3 regions of the Ignatzschineria larvae DSM 13226 genome follow, and region 3 is predicted to be linked to each of the others. Evidence: riboswitches for the same ligand, from Rfam matches in the RefSeq annotation. Region 3 holds a riboswitch; each other region holds the start of a gene.
The links. A riboswitch is a leader RNA that binds a small molecule or an ion and turns the genes downstream of it on or off. The one in region 3 is predicted to bind thiamine pyrophosphate.
Positions count from the first base shown of each region.

Region 1: linked by a shared signal. The riboswitch ahead of thiB (thiamine ABC transporter substrate binding subunit) and the one ahead of WMO13_RS08495 (thiamine phosphate synthase) in region 3 are both predicted to bind thiamine pyrophosphate.
Region 2: linked by a shared signal. The riboswitch ahead of thiC (phosphomethylpyrimidine synthase ThiC) and the one ahead of WMO13_RS08495 (thiamine phosphate synthase) in region 3 are both predicted to bind thiamine pyrophosphate.

Region 1 is NZ_CP150637.1:103,989-109,775, forward strand. It holds gene thiQ (thiamine ABC transporter ATP-binding protein ThiQ) at 1-512, opposite strand, end outside; gene thiP (thiamine/thiamine pyrophosphate ABC transporter permease ThiP) at 496-2,199, opposite strand; gene thiB (thiamine ABC transporter substrate binding subunit) at 2,175-3,143, opposite strand; TPP riboswitch at 3,279-3,400, opposite strand; gene WMO13_RS00455 (hypothetical protein) at 4,127-4,375, opposite strand; gene WMO13_RS10640 (DUF2335 domain-containing protein) at 4,388-4,531, opposite strand; gene WMO13_RS00460 (hypothetical protein) at 4,640-4,879, opposite strand; one part of gene WMO13_RS00465 (IS3 family transposase) at 4,976-5,787, opposite strand; one part of gene WMO13_RS00465 (IS3 family transposase) at 5,787-5,787, opposite strand, start outside.
Region 2 is NZ_CP150637.1:1,890,464-1,896,250, forward strand. It holds gene WMO13_RS07810 (Tex family protein) at 1-1,296, shown strand, start outside; gene WMO13_RS07815 (DUF4878 domain-containing protein) at 1,515-1,937, shown strand; gene thiC (phosphomethylpyrimidine synthase ThiC) at 1,976-3,808, opposite strand; TPP riboswitch at 4,035-4,139, opposite strand; gene WMO13_RS07825 (pyrimidine dimer DNA glycosylase/endonuclease V) at 4,453-4,860, shown strand; gene WMO13_RS07830 (DMT family transporter) at 5,021-5,787, shown strand, end outside.
Region 3 is NZ_CP150637.1:2,051,911-2,057,697, forward strand. It holds gene WMO13_RS08480 (ThiF family adenylyltransferase) at 1-199, opposite strand, end outside; gene WMO13_RS08485 (thiazole synthase) at 226-996, opposite strand; gene thiS (sulfur carrier protein ThiS) at 998-1,243, opposite strand; gene WMO13_RS08495 (thiamine phosphate synthase) at 1,286-1,957, opposite strand; TPP riboswitch at 2,012-2,120, opposite strand; gene WMO13_RS08500 (calcium/sodium:proton antiporter) at 2,380-3,504, opposite strand; gene WMO13_RS08505 (zinc ribbon domain-containing protein) at 3,900-4,952, opposite strand; gene ispB (octaprenyl diphosphate synthase) at 5,271-5,787, opposite strand, start outside.

The DNA.
Region 1 (5,787 bases), 620 kb from region 3:
TCGTGCCGAAGCGCAGGATCAAGGGCGGAGAAAGGCTCATCAAGAAGTAGAATCGGTTGCCGGCGGATAAAGCAGCGGGCAAGGGCGGCGCGTTGTCGTTGGCCACCGGAGAGGGTATTAGGATAGCGGTTGAGAAGGTCTTGTAATCCCACTTGCTCGGCAATTTGCCTGACTTTTGCAATCTCATCGGGCTTGAGATGTAGTGTCGGGCGTAATCCTAAACCGATATTTTGCAGAACGGTCAAATGGGCAAAGAGATTATTCTCCTGAAATAGCATAGATACCGGACGCTTTGCCGGCGGAAGCTTAGTCACATCTTTGCCGGCAAGGATTATCTCCCCTTGTTGCGGAACGTGAAAACCACTGATTAAACTCAATAGCGTACTTTTCCCCGCGCCACTTGGCCCCATAATTGCCACTCGCTCCCCTTGTTCAATGGCACATTGAAACAGCATCGATTGCGTCTTGTCATTAACGCTAGGATGAAAGAGAACATTATTGAGCCGAATCATAATCTTTTCCTGAGAGTTGTTCGAGTAAGCTAAAAAGGATAAAGCAGAGGAATAGTAGTAACATTGCCGTTACCGCTCCATCATTGGTACGATATGCCCCTAATTGCTGATAGAGATAGTAGGGTAATGTGCGAAAATCCTCATTGCCAAAGAGCGCCACTACGCCAAAATCGCCAATGGAGATCACCGAAGCAAAAGCAAGGGCTTGAGCAATGGGCTTTTTGAGGGCTTTCAGTTCAACGATCCATAACCGGCGAACGCCTTGAATATTGAGAGATTGGCAGAGGGGATTGTAGCGCTCCGCAAGATCTCTCATCGGATTATCGAGGGTTTTCAGCGCATAAGGAATCGCTAGGAGTGCATTCGCCACAATCACTACAGGATAAGGGGATTGGGGAATGCCGATCGTCTCATTAAAGAGAATAAAGAAACCTGTTGCTAATACAATACCCGGCATCGCTAAAATTAACAGGCCACTGAGCTCTAAAGTCTGTCCCCACCGTTCATTCCCCCGAAGTCGAAGCTCCCGACTACTCCAGAGAATCATCATCGTGAGTGTCACCGAGAGAAGCCCGGCACACAGCGCAATAATCAGCGAGGTGGAAGCCGCTTGCCACAGTGCTGATTGTTGCAGTACGGCAAGAATGCGCCCATTCAATCCATCAATAATAATGGCAATGAGCGGTGGCAGGAGTAGTAAAAGCGCTAAGAGAATAATCAGCGTATCTCGAATCTGCCGAAAATGATTATCTGCCGGATCGAACCAACGCCGTGCTTGTGTGGTGCCAATGGCAAAGGCGCTATTGATGCGTTGGCTAAGTAGGACTAAACCGATACAGAAAAAGAGTTGAATAAGGGCTAAAATCGCCGCTCTACCGGGATCAAAATCATAATTGAGCGCTTGATAAATCGCTAACTCAATTGTGGTTGCTTTCGGTCCACCTCCAAGGGCTAACACTGTGGCAAAGCTCGCAAAGCAGAGCATAAAGATCAGTGCCGCAGTAGGTAATAATTGCCGGCGCAGATAGGGCCACTCTACAATGCGAAATTGTTGCCATTCATTAAAGCCTAATTGCGCTGCAATCTGCCGCTGTTCTACAGAAATACTCTCAAGCGCTTGTAGTAACATTCGAGCGGCAAGGGGGAGATTGAAAAAGACATGAGCGAGCAGAATCCCTTGTAAACCATAAGGTGAGAAGCGATATTCAAGCCCTATCATCTCCAATAGCATCGCAAGCCAACCACTTTTACCATAGATCGAGAGAATGCCAAATACGGCCACTAAGACCGGTAAGACTAACGTCATTGCACAGAGACGAAGAAGCAGGGTTCTCCCGGGGAAACGCCGGCGATAGAGTGCTCTAGCGAGTAAAATAGCGGGGATCACAGAGAGTAGGGCAGAGAGAAAGGCTTGATAAAAGGTAAAGCCAATCACGTGCCAGAGATAGTGATCATGCCAAATAGCGCTCAAGGAAATAGATGGCGCAAAGCACCAGAGCGCACCAAAGGCGAGGAGCGCAACGGTAATGAGTAATAGCGCCGCTACAATGCCCGGCCACAGAGAGAGAGAACTCTTTGGCCGATGAGCCTGATCTTGCAAAGCCGATTGACGGTGATGATGGGGTAGGGAATACATCAATGAGAGATCCTCATTCAAGTCAATTATTGACTCACCGCCGATTGCCATAAACGAATCCAATGTTGTCGCTCTTTCTCCACTTCTTCAGCACTAAAGAGCAACGCTTTGCTTGGAATCGGCAGCGCTTTGTAGACTTCCGGTAATGGAATATCAATCACAGGATACATCCAATTGGTAGTCGGGAGCGTCTCTTGAAATGCCGGCGTTAACATAAATTGCAGGAATTGATCGGCTAATGCTTCATTTTGGCTTGTAGCCAACTTCGCTGCGACTTCTACCTGTAGATAGTGCCCTTCATCGAAGATTGCTGCCGCATAGCTGTCATCTTTATCATAGAGCATCTGATAGCCCGGCGATGTGGTATAACTCAAGACAAAATCACTTTCATCCTTGAGAAAGAGGCCATAAGATTCGCTCCAACCTTTGGTGACGGTCAGCGTCTTTTTCGCCATCTTTTGCCAAGCGGCTGTACTCTCATCTCCATAGAGTTTCTCCATCCAAAACAGTAATCCCAATCCTGGCGTACTAGTCCGAGGATCTTGATAGATAATACTCCAAGATTTACTACTATCGAGGAGTGCATTCATACTTGTGGGCGGATTTTGGATCTTCTCTTTATTATAGATAAAGGCAAAATAGCCATAATCGTAAGGAATAAATGTCTGATGATCCCATTCAATCGGCAGTTTGAGTTTTGAGGTATCCACATTGGCCGGAGCAAATAGCCCCGTCTCTTCCGCCGCTGCAATCAGATTATTATCAAGACCAAGGATAATATCCGCTTTACTCTTTTTACCTTCCATCCGTAGGCGATTGAGTAGGGCAACGCCATCACCGAGAGAGACTAATTTCAGCTCACAATCGCACTCTTTTTCAAAGCGCTCCTTAATCAGTGGCCCCGGCCCCCATTCTGCGGCAAAGGAATCATAAGTGTAGACGGTGAGTATCGGTTTCTCTGCCAAGGCGAACGTGGTCACGCAGGTTAAAATCATAGAAGTGGCAAGGAGAATTCGCCCAATCGGTTGAGCAATCGATCGAGATAAGCGTTGAAATATGGAAGAATCAGTTTTATGCGTCATAATAGCTCCTGTGTAATGCGTCACAGGATCTGAGGGAGATCGCCCTCGTGGCCATCTGCTCTCAAATCCCTACGCCGGTATTGTCCGGATCAGGTTCGACGGGTGAAATCTCAGCCCTTTAAAGATCAGATCATCCTAATCATCCCTAAATGGCACCCCGTTGAGATAGCCCTCATTGTAGAGATTTTCAAGAGCTCTGTAAACTTGTGTCATAAAAGGGGATGTTTGATGGTTGTCACTAAGTAAATCTATCCCATCGCCGGAGCGAAGTATCCCGCTCTTTTACCAATCGTGCGCCGGCAGATTGGACATCTTTAATGCCGGGAGTTAAGCGGAAATTCTATCTATGCCGGCAATAGTGGTATTTCTCAATGCAGAGAAAATAGTTTGAGAAGTTGAGAAACTGCTCACCCGCGGGCGCGGGATTTGTCTGGAATTGCAAGCATTCCCTCCCGCCGGGAATCGGCTTTTAATAAGAATGAAAAAATTTCAGAAAGTTTTCCCACATCTGAAAAGTTAGAACTATCTTTATTGATATAAGACAATCCCTCCCATCGCCGGAGCGAAGTATACCGTTCTTCCATCAATCGCGTGCCGGCAGGTTGGGCATCTTCAATGCAGGATAATAAATAGATCGTTCATCTGTGTCGAGCATTGCCGAGAGTTAAGCGGACATTCTATCTATGCTGAAATATAATGATATCTCTCAATGTTGAGAAAATAGTTTGAGAAGTTGAGAAACTACTCACCCGCGGGCGCGGGATTTGTCTGGAATTGCAAGCATTCCCTCCTGCCGGGAATTAGATTTGATTTGAGATTACTAAGAAAACTCCTCCCATCGCCGGGGGATAGTATATTTTTATAATTTTGATATGGACTCATACTATCAGTCCAGATTATTTATCTGGATCTGCTTTTTTATTATTTTCATGATTGAATAATAAACTTTTTAATCCCATGACAATTGGAAGACTTAAAAAGGCAATGCTAACAGTGGGGTGAGCATCACTCCAAATACTGATTAGAGAAGCCGCTATTAAGCCCCAAACTAACCATGTGCCTCTTTTATTGGATTTTTCGGCTAAATTGAGCGATCTAGACACTCGGTCGATTTCAGAATCTGTTAGTGCTTTTTCAATTTGCATAGTATGTTCTCTTTATATTATTGACATTTCAATAATCTTTGTTGCCACACCAGGCACAATTTTTTCATACTCTTCTAATAAAGCGGGGGGAGGTAATGGGCCTGAAAAGAGCTGGCTTTTAATTTGCAGCGTTTCTTTTATTTTTTCTTCTTTAATTTTTCAGGAAGATCACTATTTGCAATTTGGGTAATCCTTTCTACTTCATCAGAAATTAAATCTTTCTCTGGTTCAGTTGAACAGGACGTTTCTATATCATTTTGTTTATCATCTTTTGATAGATCTTTTGTTATCACGGTCATCCCCATAACGCGCTAATACCTCAGCTGTGGCCTGAGAGATATCTTCGGCTACAATTTGCATATCTTCTTCAGCGCTTCTTAATTTAACTTTAGCTGGCTGAATAGATGATAAGTAATCCGTACAGTGACTTGAAATAGTAGGTATATCTGGAAAACTTATCATGTTATTAGACCAGTTCAAAATTCTATGACTCAGCTTTCTCATGAGTAAACTCCTTTTTAGTTATCACAGTAACTATGATGATTGTGTAATCCTCCCCTTTTTAGGGCTATTTAAAAGTAGAAGGTTTCTCTTGGTTTATTAAAGTTGACACGGTGGCACAGATCCAATGGCTGAATGGGGTCTTTCATTATTATAACTCCATAGCCATTTAGTGGAGTAAATTTGTGCTTCATTGATTGTTCCAAACAGATAATTCGATAGTAACTCCTCTCTTACGGTGCGGTTAAATCGCTCAATATAAGCATTTTGTGTGGGTTTCCCCGGTTGAGTATAGATCAGAGTGATCTTCTTTGAATTAGCCCAATCAATTAATTTCTGGCTAATATATTCAGGGCCATTATCACATCGAATCGCTGCAGGCTTTCCTCTCCATTCAATAATTCTCTCTAAGGAGCGAATCACTTTTTCTGTCGGTAAACTAAAATCAATATCCACGCAAAGACCTTCTCGATTATAATCATCAATCACATTAAAAGTTCGGAAATAACGTCCATTTTGCAAGCTGTCAGACATAAAATCCATCGACCATATTTGATTAATATCTGTCGCTAATCCCAATGCTTCGGGGCAATTTCTGATGATTCGTTTTTTAGGTTTAATTCTGAGATTAAGCTCTAATTCCCGATAAACTCTTAAAACTCGTTTATGATTCCATCGGAACTTTTGAATATTTCTCAAATAATCAAAACATAAACCAAAACCCCAACGCTTATGAGCTTTAGTTAACTTCAGTAACCAAGTTTCAATGAGTCTGTTTTCGGAAGAGGCTTTGGCCTGATAGTGAAAAGCCGTTTTGCTAATCCCAAATATCTCACAAACCAAACGAATGGAGATATCTTGAGTCTTTAAAACAGCTTTAGCCATCTCTTTTCGTTGAGATGGCTTTACCA
Region 2 (5,787 bases), 160 kb from region 3:
ACCGGTTGTAAAATTGCGGTTGTTGATCGTACCGGTAAATTGCTCGATACTGCGACGATCTATCCTCATCAACCTCGAAATGAGTGGGATAAATCGCTCCATACCTTGGCGCAATTAGTGGATAAATATCAACCTGAATTGGTCTCTATCGGCAATGGTACTGCTTCTCGAGAAACGGATAAGTTAGTGGCAGATCTTTGCAAACAATATCCTAAGCTCAATCGTGTTGTCACTAGTGAAGCGGGGGCTTCAGTCTACTCCGCTTCAGCTTTAGCGGCGAAAGAGTTTCCTGAATTAGATGTTTCCCTTCGTGGTGCGGTATCGATTGCGCGCCGTCTGCAAGATCCCCTTGCTGAACTCGTTAAAATTGAACCTAAAGCCATTGGCGTAGGTCAATATCAGCACGATGTCAATCAAGTACAACTCGGTAAAATGCTCGAAGCTGTGGTTGAGGATTGTGTGAATGCTGTCGGGGTTGATGCAAACACCGCCTCAAGTGCACTCCTAGCTCAAGTCTCTGGCCTTAATGCTACGACTGCGCAAAATATCGTAGATTATCGGGATGAAAATGGGGCTTTTGCGAACCGTAATGCGCTCAAAAAAGTGCCACGTTTAGGGCCTAAAACCTTTGAACAAGCGGCAGGATTCCTACGTATTCGCGGCGATAACCCCCTTGATATCTCGGCGGTGCATCCTGAAGCTTATCCTGTAGTAGAACGGATTTTACAAAAAACAGGGAAGCCTCTCTCTGAGATTATGGGCAATAGCGCCTTTATCAAAACGCTTAAACCCCAAGATTATACCTGTGAGCAGTTCGGTATCCCGACAGTGAAGGATATCTTAGATGAGCTCGAGAAACCGGGTCGTGATCCTCGTCCTGAATTTATTACTGCCTCCTTTAGAGAAGATGTTGCTGAGATTGAAGACCTAAAACCAGGAATGCAGTTAGAGGGTGTTGTCACAAATGTGGCAAACTTCGGTGCTTTCGTAGATATCGGCGTTCATCAAGACGGTTTAGTGCATATTAGTGCCCTAGCCGATCGCTTTGTGAAAGATCCTTATGAAGTCGTTAAAGTCGGCGATATCGTGAAAGTGAAAGTATTAGAAGTGGATGTTCCACGCCGACGAATTGCCCTAACAATGCGGATGAACGATCCTATTGGAGAAAATGTAACAGACGGCAATAAAGGCTTTGCGCCGGCATCACAAAAGCAGAAGCGCTCAATGAATCAAACACAAAAGAGTGCGCCAAGTAATAATCCTTTTGCCGATGCACTCAAAGGATTCAAAAAGTAGATCCGTCGCCCATTTTGCCCATCAAAAGAGTCGCGCATAAGCAATCACGCTAATACAAACCATCACTGCAACTAAGATATTACTAAGATATTGCTTGCAGTAGGGTTTGTATTAGAATGCTCTTTTGCGCTATTAATAAATAGCCTCTAAAATAGAATAAATAGAAGAAATAGAATTCAATCTGCTATTCAATCAGCCATTAAACGTAAAGGTATGCTATGCGTCATAAATTTCGTACACTCACTTTGGGATTACTCCTCTGTATTGCAGGATGTACTCAACCCCATTCGCCAGAAGAGAGTGTGCAACGATTTTATGAATCTTTGGCTAATCCTAATTATCCGGAGCTAATCGCGCTCTTTAATCTGAATGATCTGAATCAAGAGCCCCGCTCCGAAGCGGTACTCTACGAAATTTTGACCATTATTTTTGAAGATTTAGCCCTCAACATTAATGCGAAAGGGGGTATCGAAAAAATCGAATTTCAAAATGCCACCTTCAATCAAGATAAAACAGCAGCAACCGTCGATTACACACTCTTCTTTCGTAACAAGACGACACAAAGTGATCGGCTTGCACTTGTCAAAGATCACACCGGCTATTGGCAATTACAATTAATGCCGGCAAAAAGCGCAAATTAATGCGCAATTTGCCGACTGATACCCCACTTATAACCTCATTAGCGATAAATCTGACTCTCATTCGCACGGAATTCTGCTGATTTCTCCTGCATTCCGGCAATGATCTTCTGAGCTTCCCCTGATTGTGCTCCCCCTGATTGTGCTTGTGCTACCGTACGAATATCTTGTGAAATCCGCATTGAACAGAATTTAGGACCACACATCGAGCAGAAATGAGCTACTTTTGCGCCCTCTTGTGGCAGGGTTTCATCGTGATAATCTCGTGCTAACTCTGGATCTAAGCCGAGGTTAAATTGATCTAACCACCGAAATTCAAAGCGCGCTTTGGAGAGTGCATCATCCCGTTTTTGCGCATTTGGATGCCCTTTTGCAAGGTCCGCTGCGTGCGCCGCTAATTTATAAGTAACCACGCCGGTACGGACATCTTCCCGATTAGGTAAGCCTAAATGCTCCTTCGGCGTCACATAACAGAGCATCGCCGTACCATACCAAGCGATCTGTGCGGCTCCAATCGCTGACGTGATATGATCATATCCCGGTGCGATATCAGTCGTCAGTGGCCCAAGTGTATAGAAAGGCGCATCGTGGCAATATCGCTCCTGCATCTCCATATTCTCTTTGATCTTATTCATCGGTACGTGCCCGGGGCCTTCGATCATCGTCTGGACATCATACTCCCACGCAATTTCTGTCAACTCCCCTAAGGTCTTAAGCTCAGCAAATTGTGCTTCATCATTGGCATCGGCAATCGACCCTGGTCGTAAGCCATCCCCCAACGAGAAAGCGATATCATACTGCTGCATAATCTCGCAAATTTCTCGAAAATGGGTATAGATGAAATTCTCTTTGTGATGCGCAAGGCACCACTGTGCCATAATAGAACCGCCTCGAGAGACAATCCCCGTTACTCGATTCGCCGTTAGCGGAATGTAGCGCAGTAAAACACCGGCATGAATTGTGAAGTAATCCACGCCCTGCTCTGCTTGCTCAATTAAGGTATCGCGAAACACTTCCCACGTCAGATCTTCGGCAATGCCATTGACCTTTTCAAGAGCTTGGTAAATGGGAACGGTGCCGATCGGAACCGGCGAATTGCGGATAATCCATTCGCGTGTTTTATGGATATCTTTCCCAGTTGAGAGATCCATCACATTATCCGCGCCCCAACGAGTGGCCCACGTCATCTTCTCCACTTCCTCTTCGATATTAGAAGTGATCGCCGAGTTCCCGATATTGGCATTAATCTTCACCTGGAAATTTTTACCAATAATCATCGGCTCGGCTTCAGGATGATTAATATTCGAGGGGATAATCGCTCGGCCGGCCGCTACTTCATCCCGTACAAACGCCGGTGTCATTCCTTCACGAATCGCGATAAATTCCATCTCCGGCGTAATCAGCCCTTTACGGGCATAATGCATCTGCGTCACATTCATTCCCGGCTTTGCCCGAAGAGGCTCCCGCTTTAATCCCGGGAAAGCGCCCTCTTGAATACGAGGATCATCTTCCCGTTTATAGCCATCATCTCGCGCACTTTTGATGCGTCCCTCATACGTCTCCACATCGCCACGCTCTATGACCCAAGCTCTTTTAAGTGCCGGAAGCCCTTTCGTCAGATCCACTTGGTAATCTTGATCCGAATAAGGGCCACTCGTGTCATAGACTAAAAATGGGGGATTTTTCTCAATCACTTCTCCTTTGGATCCTAAAGTATCTGAGAGGGTAATCTCGCGAAAGGGTACTCGAATATCCGGCCTAGAACCTTCAATATAGACCTTTCGGCTATTGGGGAATTGCTGTTGAAATTTTTGTTGAAATGGTTGCGATATTGGTTGCGCTAACGATTGTTCGGGTTGAAATGTATCTGCCATTAAATTGCTCCTATGATAATAAAAGAAGACAAGATTTGGGCTAGCAAGCGTCTATTGCAGGGATAATAATGGGATGTTTCACATAAAACGTCTCTATGATTAGAGCGCATTACAATCTGATAGCGTGACGGATCGATCTTATTAATCGATCTTTATTCATCAATCTTTATTGATCGATCATCGCTTTGAGATAATGATTCAACAGAATCAAAATAGAATAGATACTCATTATATCGCCTTACTTTCCTACGCTGGTATTAGCCAGATCAGGTCCAAAGGGTTTAAGCACAATGCTAATCTCAGCTCGATTTGAGCTCCCCTAGTGTGAATAAAGAGAAGAAGATCCGATTAAAGTCGTTTTCAATGAACTGTTAATGGATCATTGTTAATAGAATCATTGTTAATAAATTTTTAACCGCTCTTCACTTGCATTTGAATGTAGCCTGTTTTCCTTGAGAAAGCAAAAGTTCTTCCCGCTTCCGCGTAATCTCATTGCCACTAAAATTAGTAACACATTTATATTATTGGGATTATTATCTTCTCTTTCCTTTGTGGTTCTTCTATTTACACCCCTTATTCGCGATCCTTATTCAAGCTTGTTACAATGCTCTTCTCTCTTTTGAACTATTGATCAATCACTCGCTATGACTCGAATTAATATCATTCCTCCTGAAGAACTGTGTGATCAACATCTCCTAGCCGAACATCGGGAATTGACTCGTATCCCCAATGATATCGCGAAACGGCAAGGCAAAGTCCCGCTCTCAAACGCGCCGGGTTACCATTTAGGAACCGGGCACGTGACCTTTTTCCGGGATAAATTGCGTTTTTTAAAAGATCGTTATGACGCACTGCATCAAGAATGCCTAAAAAGAGGATTTAATGTGCTCTATAAATGGCCGGAAGATGTAGCAGAATATCTTCATCTCTGGAATGATTATGAAGTCACAGCGCAAGATCGTGCGATCAATATGGCGCGTATTATTGAAAGAATGCCGGAAAAACCCCGTTACACACCGCATCAAACAGATCACTCAGAAACAGAAAAATAGCGCTCTCTAGGGAGAACGGCTGGCTATCACTAGAATAATTCGGCAGATGAGTATCATAAAATCATCTCCAAGGCTAGAAGCGTCCTATAGAAAGGCGTACACTATTTGCTCATAAGATAAAAACAGTGACCGCTCCATCATTCTCAGGGATAGAATCTCTATGCGAAATACGCTTCTTCTTGGTATCTTCTTTGTAGTGCTCTCTCAAGTGGCTTTTGCGCTCATGGATAGCTCTATCAAATGGTTAAGTAACGATATCTCAACCGCAACGATCATCTTCTTTCGAAACCTCATCACCCTAATGTGGGTTCTACCGGCATTCTATCTCTCCGGCGAAATGCGCCACTCAATTGCAAGGCTTCCGCTACACGCCATTCGCTCGCTCTCAGGGCAGATCGGGATGATCCTCATCTTTGTCTCACTAAAAGTATTACCGCTTTCAGATGCCACAGTGCTCCGCTCCCTCACTCCGCTCTTCGTTCCTATTTTGGCGTTTATCTGGCTCAAAGAGAAGCTCAGTTGGGTGCTAATTCCGAGCTTCCTCCTCGCTCTAGCCGGCGTTTGGATGTTAGCCGATGTAGATAAGCCCCATTTCTCTCTCCTCTCTCTACTGCCTATTGTTGCCGGAATCTTTGTGGCAATGGCAATGGTGGCGATTAAGCGGGTCAGTAAAGTGGCAAAAGGTGCAGAGATTGTCTTCTACTTCTCTCTCACCGGCATTATCTCGGCGCTCGGTTTAGCGCTCTTTACTGAATTTACCCTCCCTACATCGCCGGCGATTTGGGGGATTGTGCTCTTAATGGGAATCTTTGGCTCCCTTGGTCAAGTGTGGGTTACGAAAGCAAACTCCTTGACAGATGCGTCAATCTTAGCGCCTTTCTACTATCTCAATGCCGTTTTTGGTGCGCTCATCTCCCATTTTTTCTG
Region 3 (5,787 bases):
TCAAGGTTAAATGACCAAAGCCGGCGCGCGTTAAAGTTTCCGCGTGCTGCGTTCCTAATGCACCACAACCGATAATCACCACTTTCGCTTGCCGAAAGCGCATCAAACCCGATTCACCAATACGATGAAATCGCATCAACCGGCTATATCGCACCTCTTCTACTTCTGTCAAAACAGAATGCTGATCCACTTTATCCACCAACGCACCTCTTCAAAAATGAATTTCTAGCTTGTAAGCAAGCCCGTTAAAGGGCTACTCGCTGTGGCCGTTAATTTTGCCGGCATTCGTTTCGCTTCATAACCTAACCGCCCGGCTTCTACTGCAAGTTTCATTGCCCGGCTCATCTTAATAGGATCTTCGCTATAAGCTACTGCACTATTCATCAAAACACCATCAGCCCCCAATTCCATTGCAAAAGCCACATCTTTCGGGCTGCCTAAGCCGGCATCGACAATCACAGGAACCGTTGCTTGCTCAATAATATGGTGTAAATTGACCGGATTAATAATCCCAAGTCCGCTACCAATAGGAGATGCGCCCGGCATAATGGCGTGACAACCCATCTCTTGCAATTTGCGCGCTAATACCACGTCATCCGAGGTATAGACTAAAACGGTCATTCCCTCATTAAGTAGAATTTCTGTGGCTTTCAAGGTTTCTATAGGATCGGGCAGTAAGGTTTTCTGACAACCAATCACTTCCACCTTGATCATATCGCATAGCCCTGACGCGTGAGCAAGCTTTGCGGTACGTACGGCTTCTTCTGCGGTATAAGCGCCGGCGGTATTGGGCAATAATTTATAACGGCTTAAATCGAGCGCTTCTAATAGATCGGGCTGATTCTCATCGAAGATATTCATACGCCGAACAGCAAAGGTCAAAACTTCTGTTTCACTCGCTTCCACAGCCCCTTTCTGCTCCTCAAAGTTGCGATATTTCCCTGTGCCTAAAAAGAGCCGAGAGTTAAATTCAAAGTTTCCTATTTTTAAAGTCATCTTAACCACCTCCTACAAAATGGACTATTTCAAAACAATCATCGGCAGAAACTGTTTCTACCTTGTAATTCTCCGGGGAAATGACTGTCCTGTTTTTCTCAATAATAAAAAATCGCCGATGTGAAAGATTGAGCTTCTCAATCAGATCCGCCACCGATTTCACTTCCGCTGTAACCTGCATCGACTCACCATTCACTTGAATCGTGATCTTATTCATATCCTCGGCAATTGCATTTTTAGGTATCATCGTTACCGCTCCTTTTCTCTCTCTTTTCTCTCTCTTTTCTCTCTATTCTTTCTTCATCAAAATCTGCTGAAATTGTGTGGCTTGTCGAATGGCTTGATCGGTATCTAAGCGGTAATCTCTCAAGGGAAATAGAGTCGACATCAAGGCGATGCCATCGACAAAGGGGAATAGGCTTTCAACATTGCCAAGATTGATGCCGCCAATAGCAATTAGTTTGCCGGCAGAGGCATTATTCCCTCCATTGAGGCGACATTCTGCATTGATGGCTTCATAGGCTAACCGCAGATAATCAACACCTAATGGTGCATACTCTTTCGCTTCTGTGGGAAAAATGTGCCCTAAATAACCATAGTCATAATGGGAAAGTTGCTTCTCCACGGCATTGACAGAATGAAACGATCTCCCCCATTGCAAAGTGGGAAAAGTGGCTTCTAATCGGCTTAAAGGTAAGCTCTGCTCAGTTAGATGAACTTTCTGAATGCCAAAGGTCAGCGCAATATCTGCTCGATCATTGATAATGAGCTTATCCGCAGGAATATCTGCCTGTAATAGCCGTTCAATCAATAGCGCAAGCGCTTTAGGGGAGCGAGATTTTTCCCGTAGTTGAATCGCATCCACATACGGCAAAAGCGCACCAATATGCGCCACCAATGCTTGATCAGCAATCGTGGGGATATCTCGTGTGACTGCGTGTAGCTGTAAGGACTGTAACATCTTCTCTCCGTTGCGGAGATAAGATCATAATCGACCTGCAGAGGGATTCTGCCGATCCATTATTCGCCACTTTCCTCCGCTAGTATTAACTAGATCAGGTTCTAAGAGTCCCGAAGTACCACTTCGATCTCAGCTGTTCATAACAGCACCTCTAGGGGAATATTGTCTGCGCTATGGCACTGATAAAAAGGTGTATCCTCTACCTATCAGCGTACAATGCGCAATTTGTAATTCTGTTTGTAATACGATCAATATCGCGTTGAATCATCGAGTATAGAAGATCTTCTGACAATGGGCAACTCTCTTTTCTAAAGAGAGAGTCAATAAAAAAGCGACACCCCTTTCAGAATATCGCTGCATTAAATTATTGAGCTGTACTGCTATATCATCGGTACTCATCCTACCGATCGATAGATTTTCTCTTAACTACCGAGCAGTAACATCAGGTAAGCGAAGAAGATCACTAAGTGCGCAACCCCATCGACCTGATTGGTCCGTCCGCTGTCAAATGTTGCTTGGCACAGTACAAACAAACCACTCACGAGAATCACATCTGTAACTGGCAAGCCTAGAATAATTTGGCTACCCGTAAAGAGCGAGATAATCGCAACTGCCGGAACGGTCAATGAGATTGTTGCAAGCACCGAACCGAAATACATATTGATCGCTCGTTGCAGGTTGTTATTCAATACCGCCCGAATAGCACCTAATCCCTCCGGTGCGAAGATCAAAATCGCGACGATCAAACCCGTTAACGCTTTAGGCGCATTGAGGTTTGCAAGTAGAGACTCAAGTGGCGCTGAATCCACTTTTGTAACCGCAACAACCGACACTAAATGAACAATCAACCAGATACCGTGCCAAGTATTTGAGTACGGTGAAGGCATCCCTTTATGATTCTCATCTTGGTCTTCATCATCATAGATAAAGAGGCTTTGATGTGTTTTCGTTTGAATTACTAAGAATACGGCATAAAGCACAGCAGATAACAGTGCCACAAAGATCAGTTGACCATTACTATAACTTCCGCCCTCTAAGAAGCTTGGAAGAATGAGCACCACTAAAACAAGTGGAATAATCGCCGTAGTATATTGGGTAACACCGGCAAGATTAACGTGTTGTGTTTTAAACTTTTTACCGCCAATCAGTAGTGAAATTCCCACAAATCCACTGATCACCAGCATAATCAATGAGTAGAGCGTATCACGCATCAAGGTGGCATAAGGATCGATTCCATCAGGACCGGGCCCTGGACTTGATGACATAACAACAGTAATTAAGCTCACTTCCAGAATAACCACAGAAAGGCTTAAAATCAGAGAGCCGTAAGGTTCTCCAAGACGGTGGGCAAAGACGTCTGCGTGACGCACCACACTAAATGCACTATAGAGAATTGCGATCAAGGAGATAATGTTGATCACAAAGAGAAATGCTGTAGATTGGGTTGAACCAAAGAAAAGATCAAAACAGATGACGGCTATAGCTAATATAACCGCATACTCCTTATGTCGAGTTCCTTTATATTTTTGACCATCAATTAATCCCATTAATATCTCCTTATCTGTTAAGTGGTATATAAACTATCGCAGGCAACGCGCCCTTGACAGATGAAGATCTCCTAGTTGACCAACGTCAATATCTGACGATAATTATTAATTATCAACTTGGCGTTTTATTTTACTTTTTTTATCGCTAAATTGCTATTTTTTATACATTTTTTGACAATAAAGCGCTCTATTCTACACATATTGACATTCAACACACGAACAATAACCGTTCCCACGATTAATCAAAGGGATCAAATATCATTGGTAAAGTAGAATAAGCACCCCCCAACAGCCCCTAAATAATAAAATAACTTATTGAATAGTATAGCCTTATCACTTATTCAAATAAGCCTTTCTTACTTAAATCATCAGTGGTGCAATCAAAATTACATCCGTTATTCATTTGTCACTTGCGCCTCTTCTTTTGTACCGCAAGTAGGACAGAAATTAAGAAAAGCGTTTTTACGGACATGACAAGTAGGACATCGTTTATAGAGAGTAATACCACAATGTGGACAATAGTCAATTGAGGGATCACGATAATTTATGCCTCTTTCACAAGAGGGACAGAGTGATTTATCAAGCCGTTGTAATACAAAGCTATAATTGAGCATCTTCCGGCGCTCCACATCCGTCGCCGATTCTTCTTGTCGCTGCTTTTCGCGATAACGATTGAGAGTGCGAATCGCATAATAACCGCCTAAGAATGTCAGGATCAAGCCCACACTAAAGCGCACATAACCCCCATAGCTTGGAAGATAGGGCACTAATTCAAAGAAAAAGGCAAAGAGCGCAAAGAAGATAAATCCCCAACTAAAAGGCCAATAGCGACCGTTTCGGCGCTTCACAAAGAGATAGCCGGCAATCACTAAGAGCGGTAAAGTGACTGCTAATCGAATCAGGAAAATCTGTAGAACCTGTCGCCGATCGGCCTGATAATAGCGTTCCCAAGCTTGATCGGTGAGCGTGTTGACCTTTTGCAGTAACGCTTCTCGCTTATTCAAAATAGCTTGCCAATCTTTCTGTGCCGAGAGATTCTCTCGTTCAAGCTCCGCAATTCGATTCCGGCTTGCTTCTAAGGCTTCGGTTCGGGTCATTAACTCAGGATCTCGCTTTGGATCTAAGGTCGCTCCCCGCGTTTTCAGCCAATTTTCAAAGATCTCTTTCTCATTACCATAGGCTAATTGGGCGATCGTTAAAGCCTCTGCCGCCCCATTTTTGACAAGTTCCTGTGCATTCAGTTGCTCCGCTAATTGATTGTTTTGGGCCAATAACTGACTATAATCAGGCTCTTGATAGAAATTCTCAACCTCTAACCGCTCTGTCACTGCCGGCAGATCGCTAATGACACGCTCTCCTATGCCTGTTAAGAAAAAGGCAAATAGAATCGCCACCATCCATAATAGGCGATTTAACCATTTCTCTGTTCTACGCTTTGATCGACTCATCATTCTTCCTTGTCATCTTAAAAATAGTCAATGTATGAAACGCGCTCATCACGCTATTGATCATGAATATATTGAATACATTAAAAAAAGAGATGACCATCTTCAGATCGCCATCTCTTCGTCATCGATTGATGTGATATTGCTGTGATACTTTATTGTAGCAACTCTATGAATTTCCGGTAAAAATTCTCTTATTTAATAAGGTCTTTTCCGAGATTTAATTCGAAAATTCAACCCTAACGCTCAATTCTAACGTTCACTGTATCACTTTACTGCTTCAATTTACTCATCATTAGGGGTTAACCCTTTTAAGAGCCCTTAGAACTTCCGTTCAACTGCATAGTAAGCTAATGTTTTTAAGGCTTCTTTATAAGGGGAATCTGGCAATGGGGCTAATGCTTCTACCGCAAGATCCGCCTGTTTTTCTGCCATTTGGTGCGTATATTCCAGCGATTCTGTACGCGCAACGACTTTTAAAATCGTCTCTAATTTAGAGATATCAGCATTCACAAGCGCATCTTGAATCAGTGTTGCCTCTTCCGGCGTTCCCACACGCATCGCATAAATGAGCGGTAATGTGGGCTTTCCTTCCGCAAGATCATCGCCGGTATTTTTACCCATCTCCGCCGCGCTTGCCGAGTAATCTAAGATATCATCCACTAATTGGAAAGCGGTCCCTAAATACATTCCGTAAGTCGCAAGCGCCGTTTCATAATCATCCCCGCCCGCCTCTCTTGCTAAAATCCCCGCTACAGCGCCGGAAGCTTCAAAGAGCTTAGCCGTTTTGGAATAGATAACATTCATATAATTCTCTTCGGTGGTATCAGGATCGCCG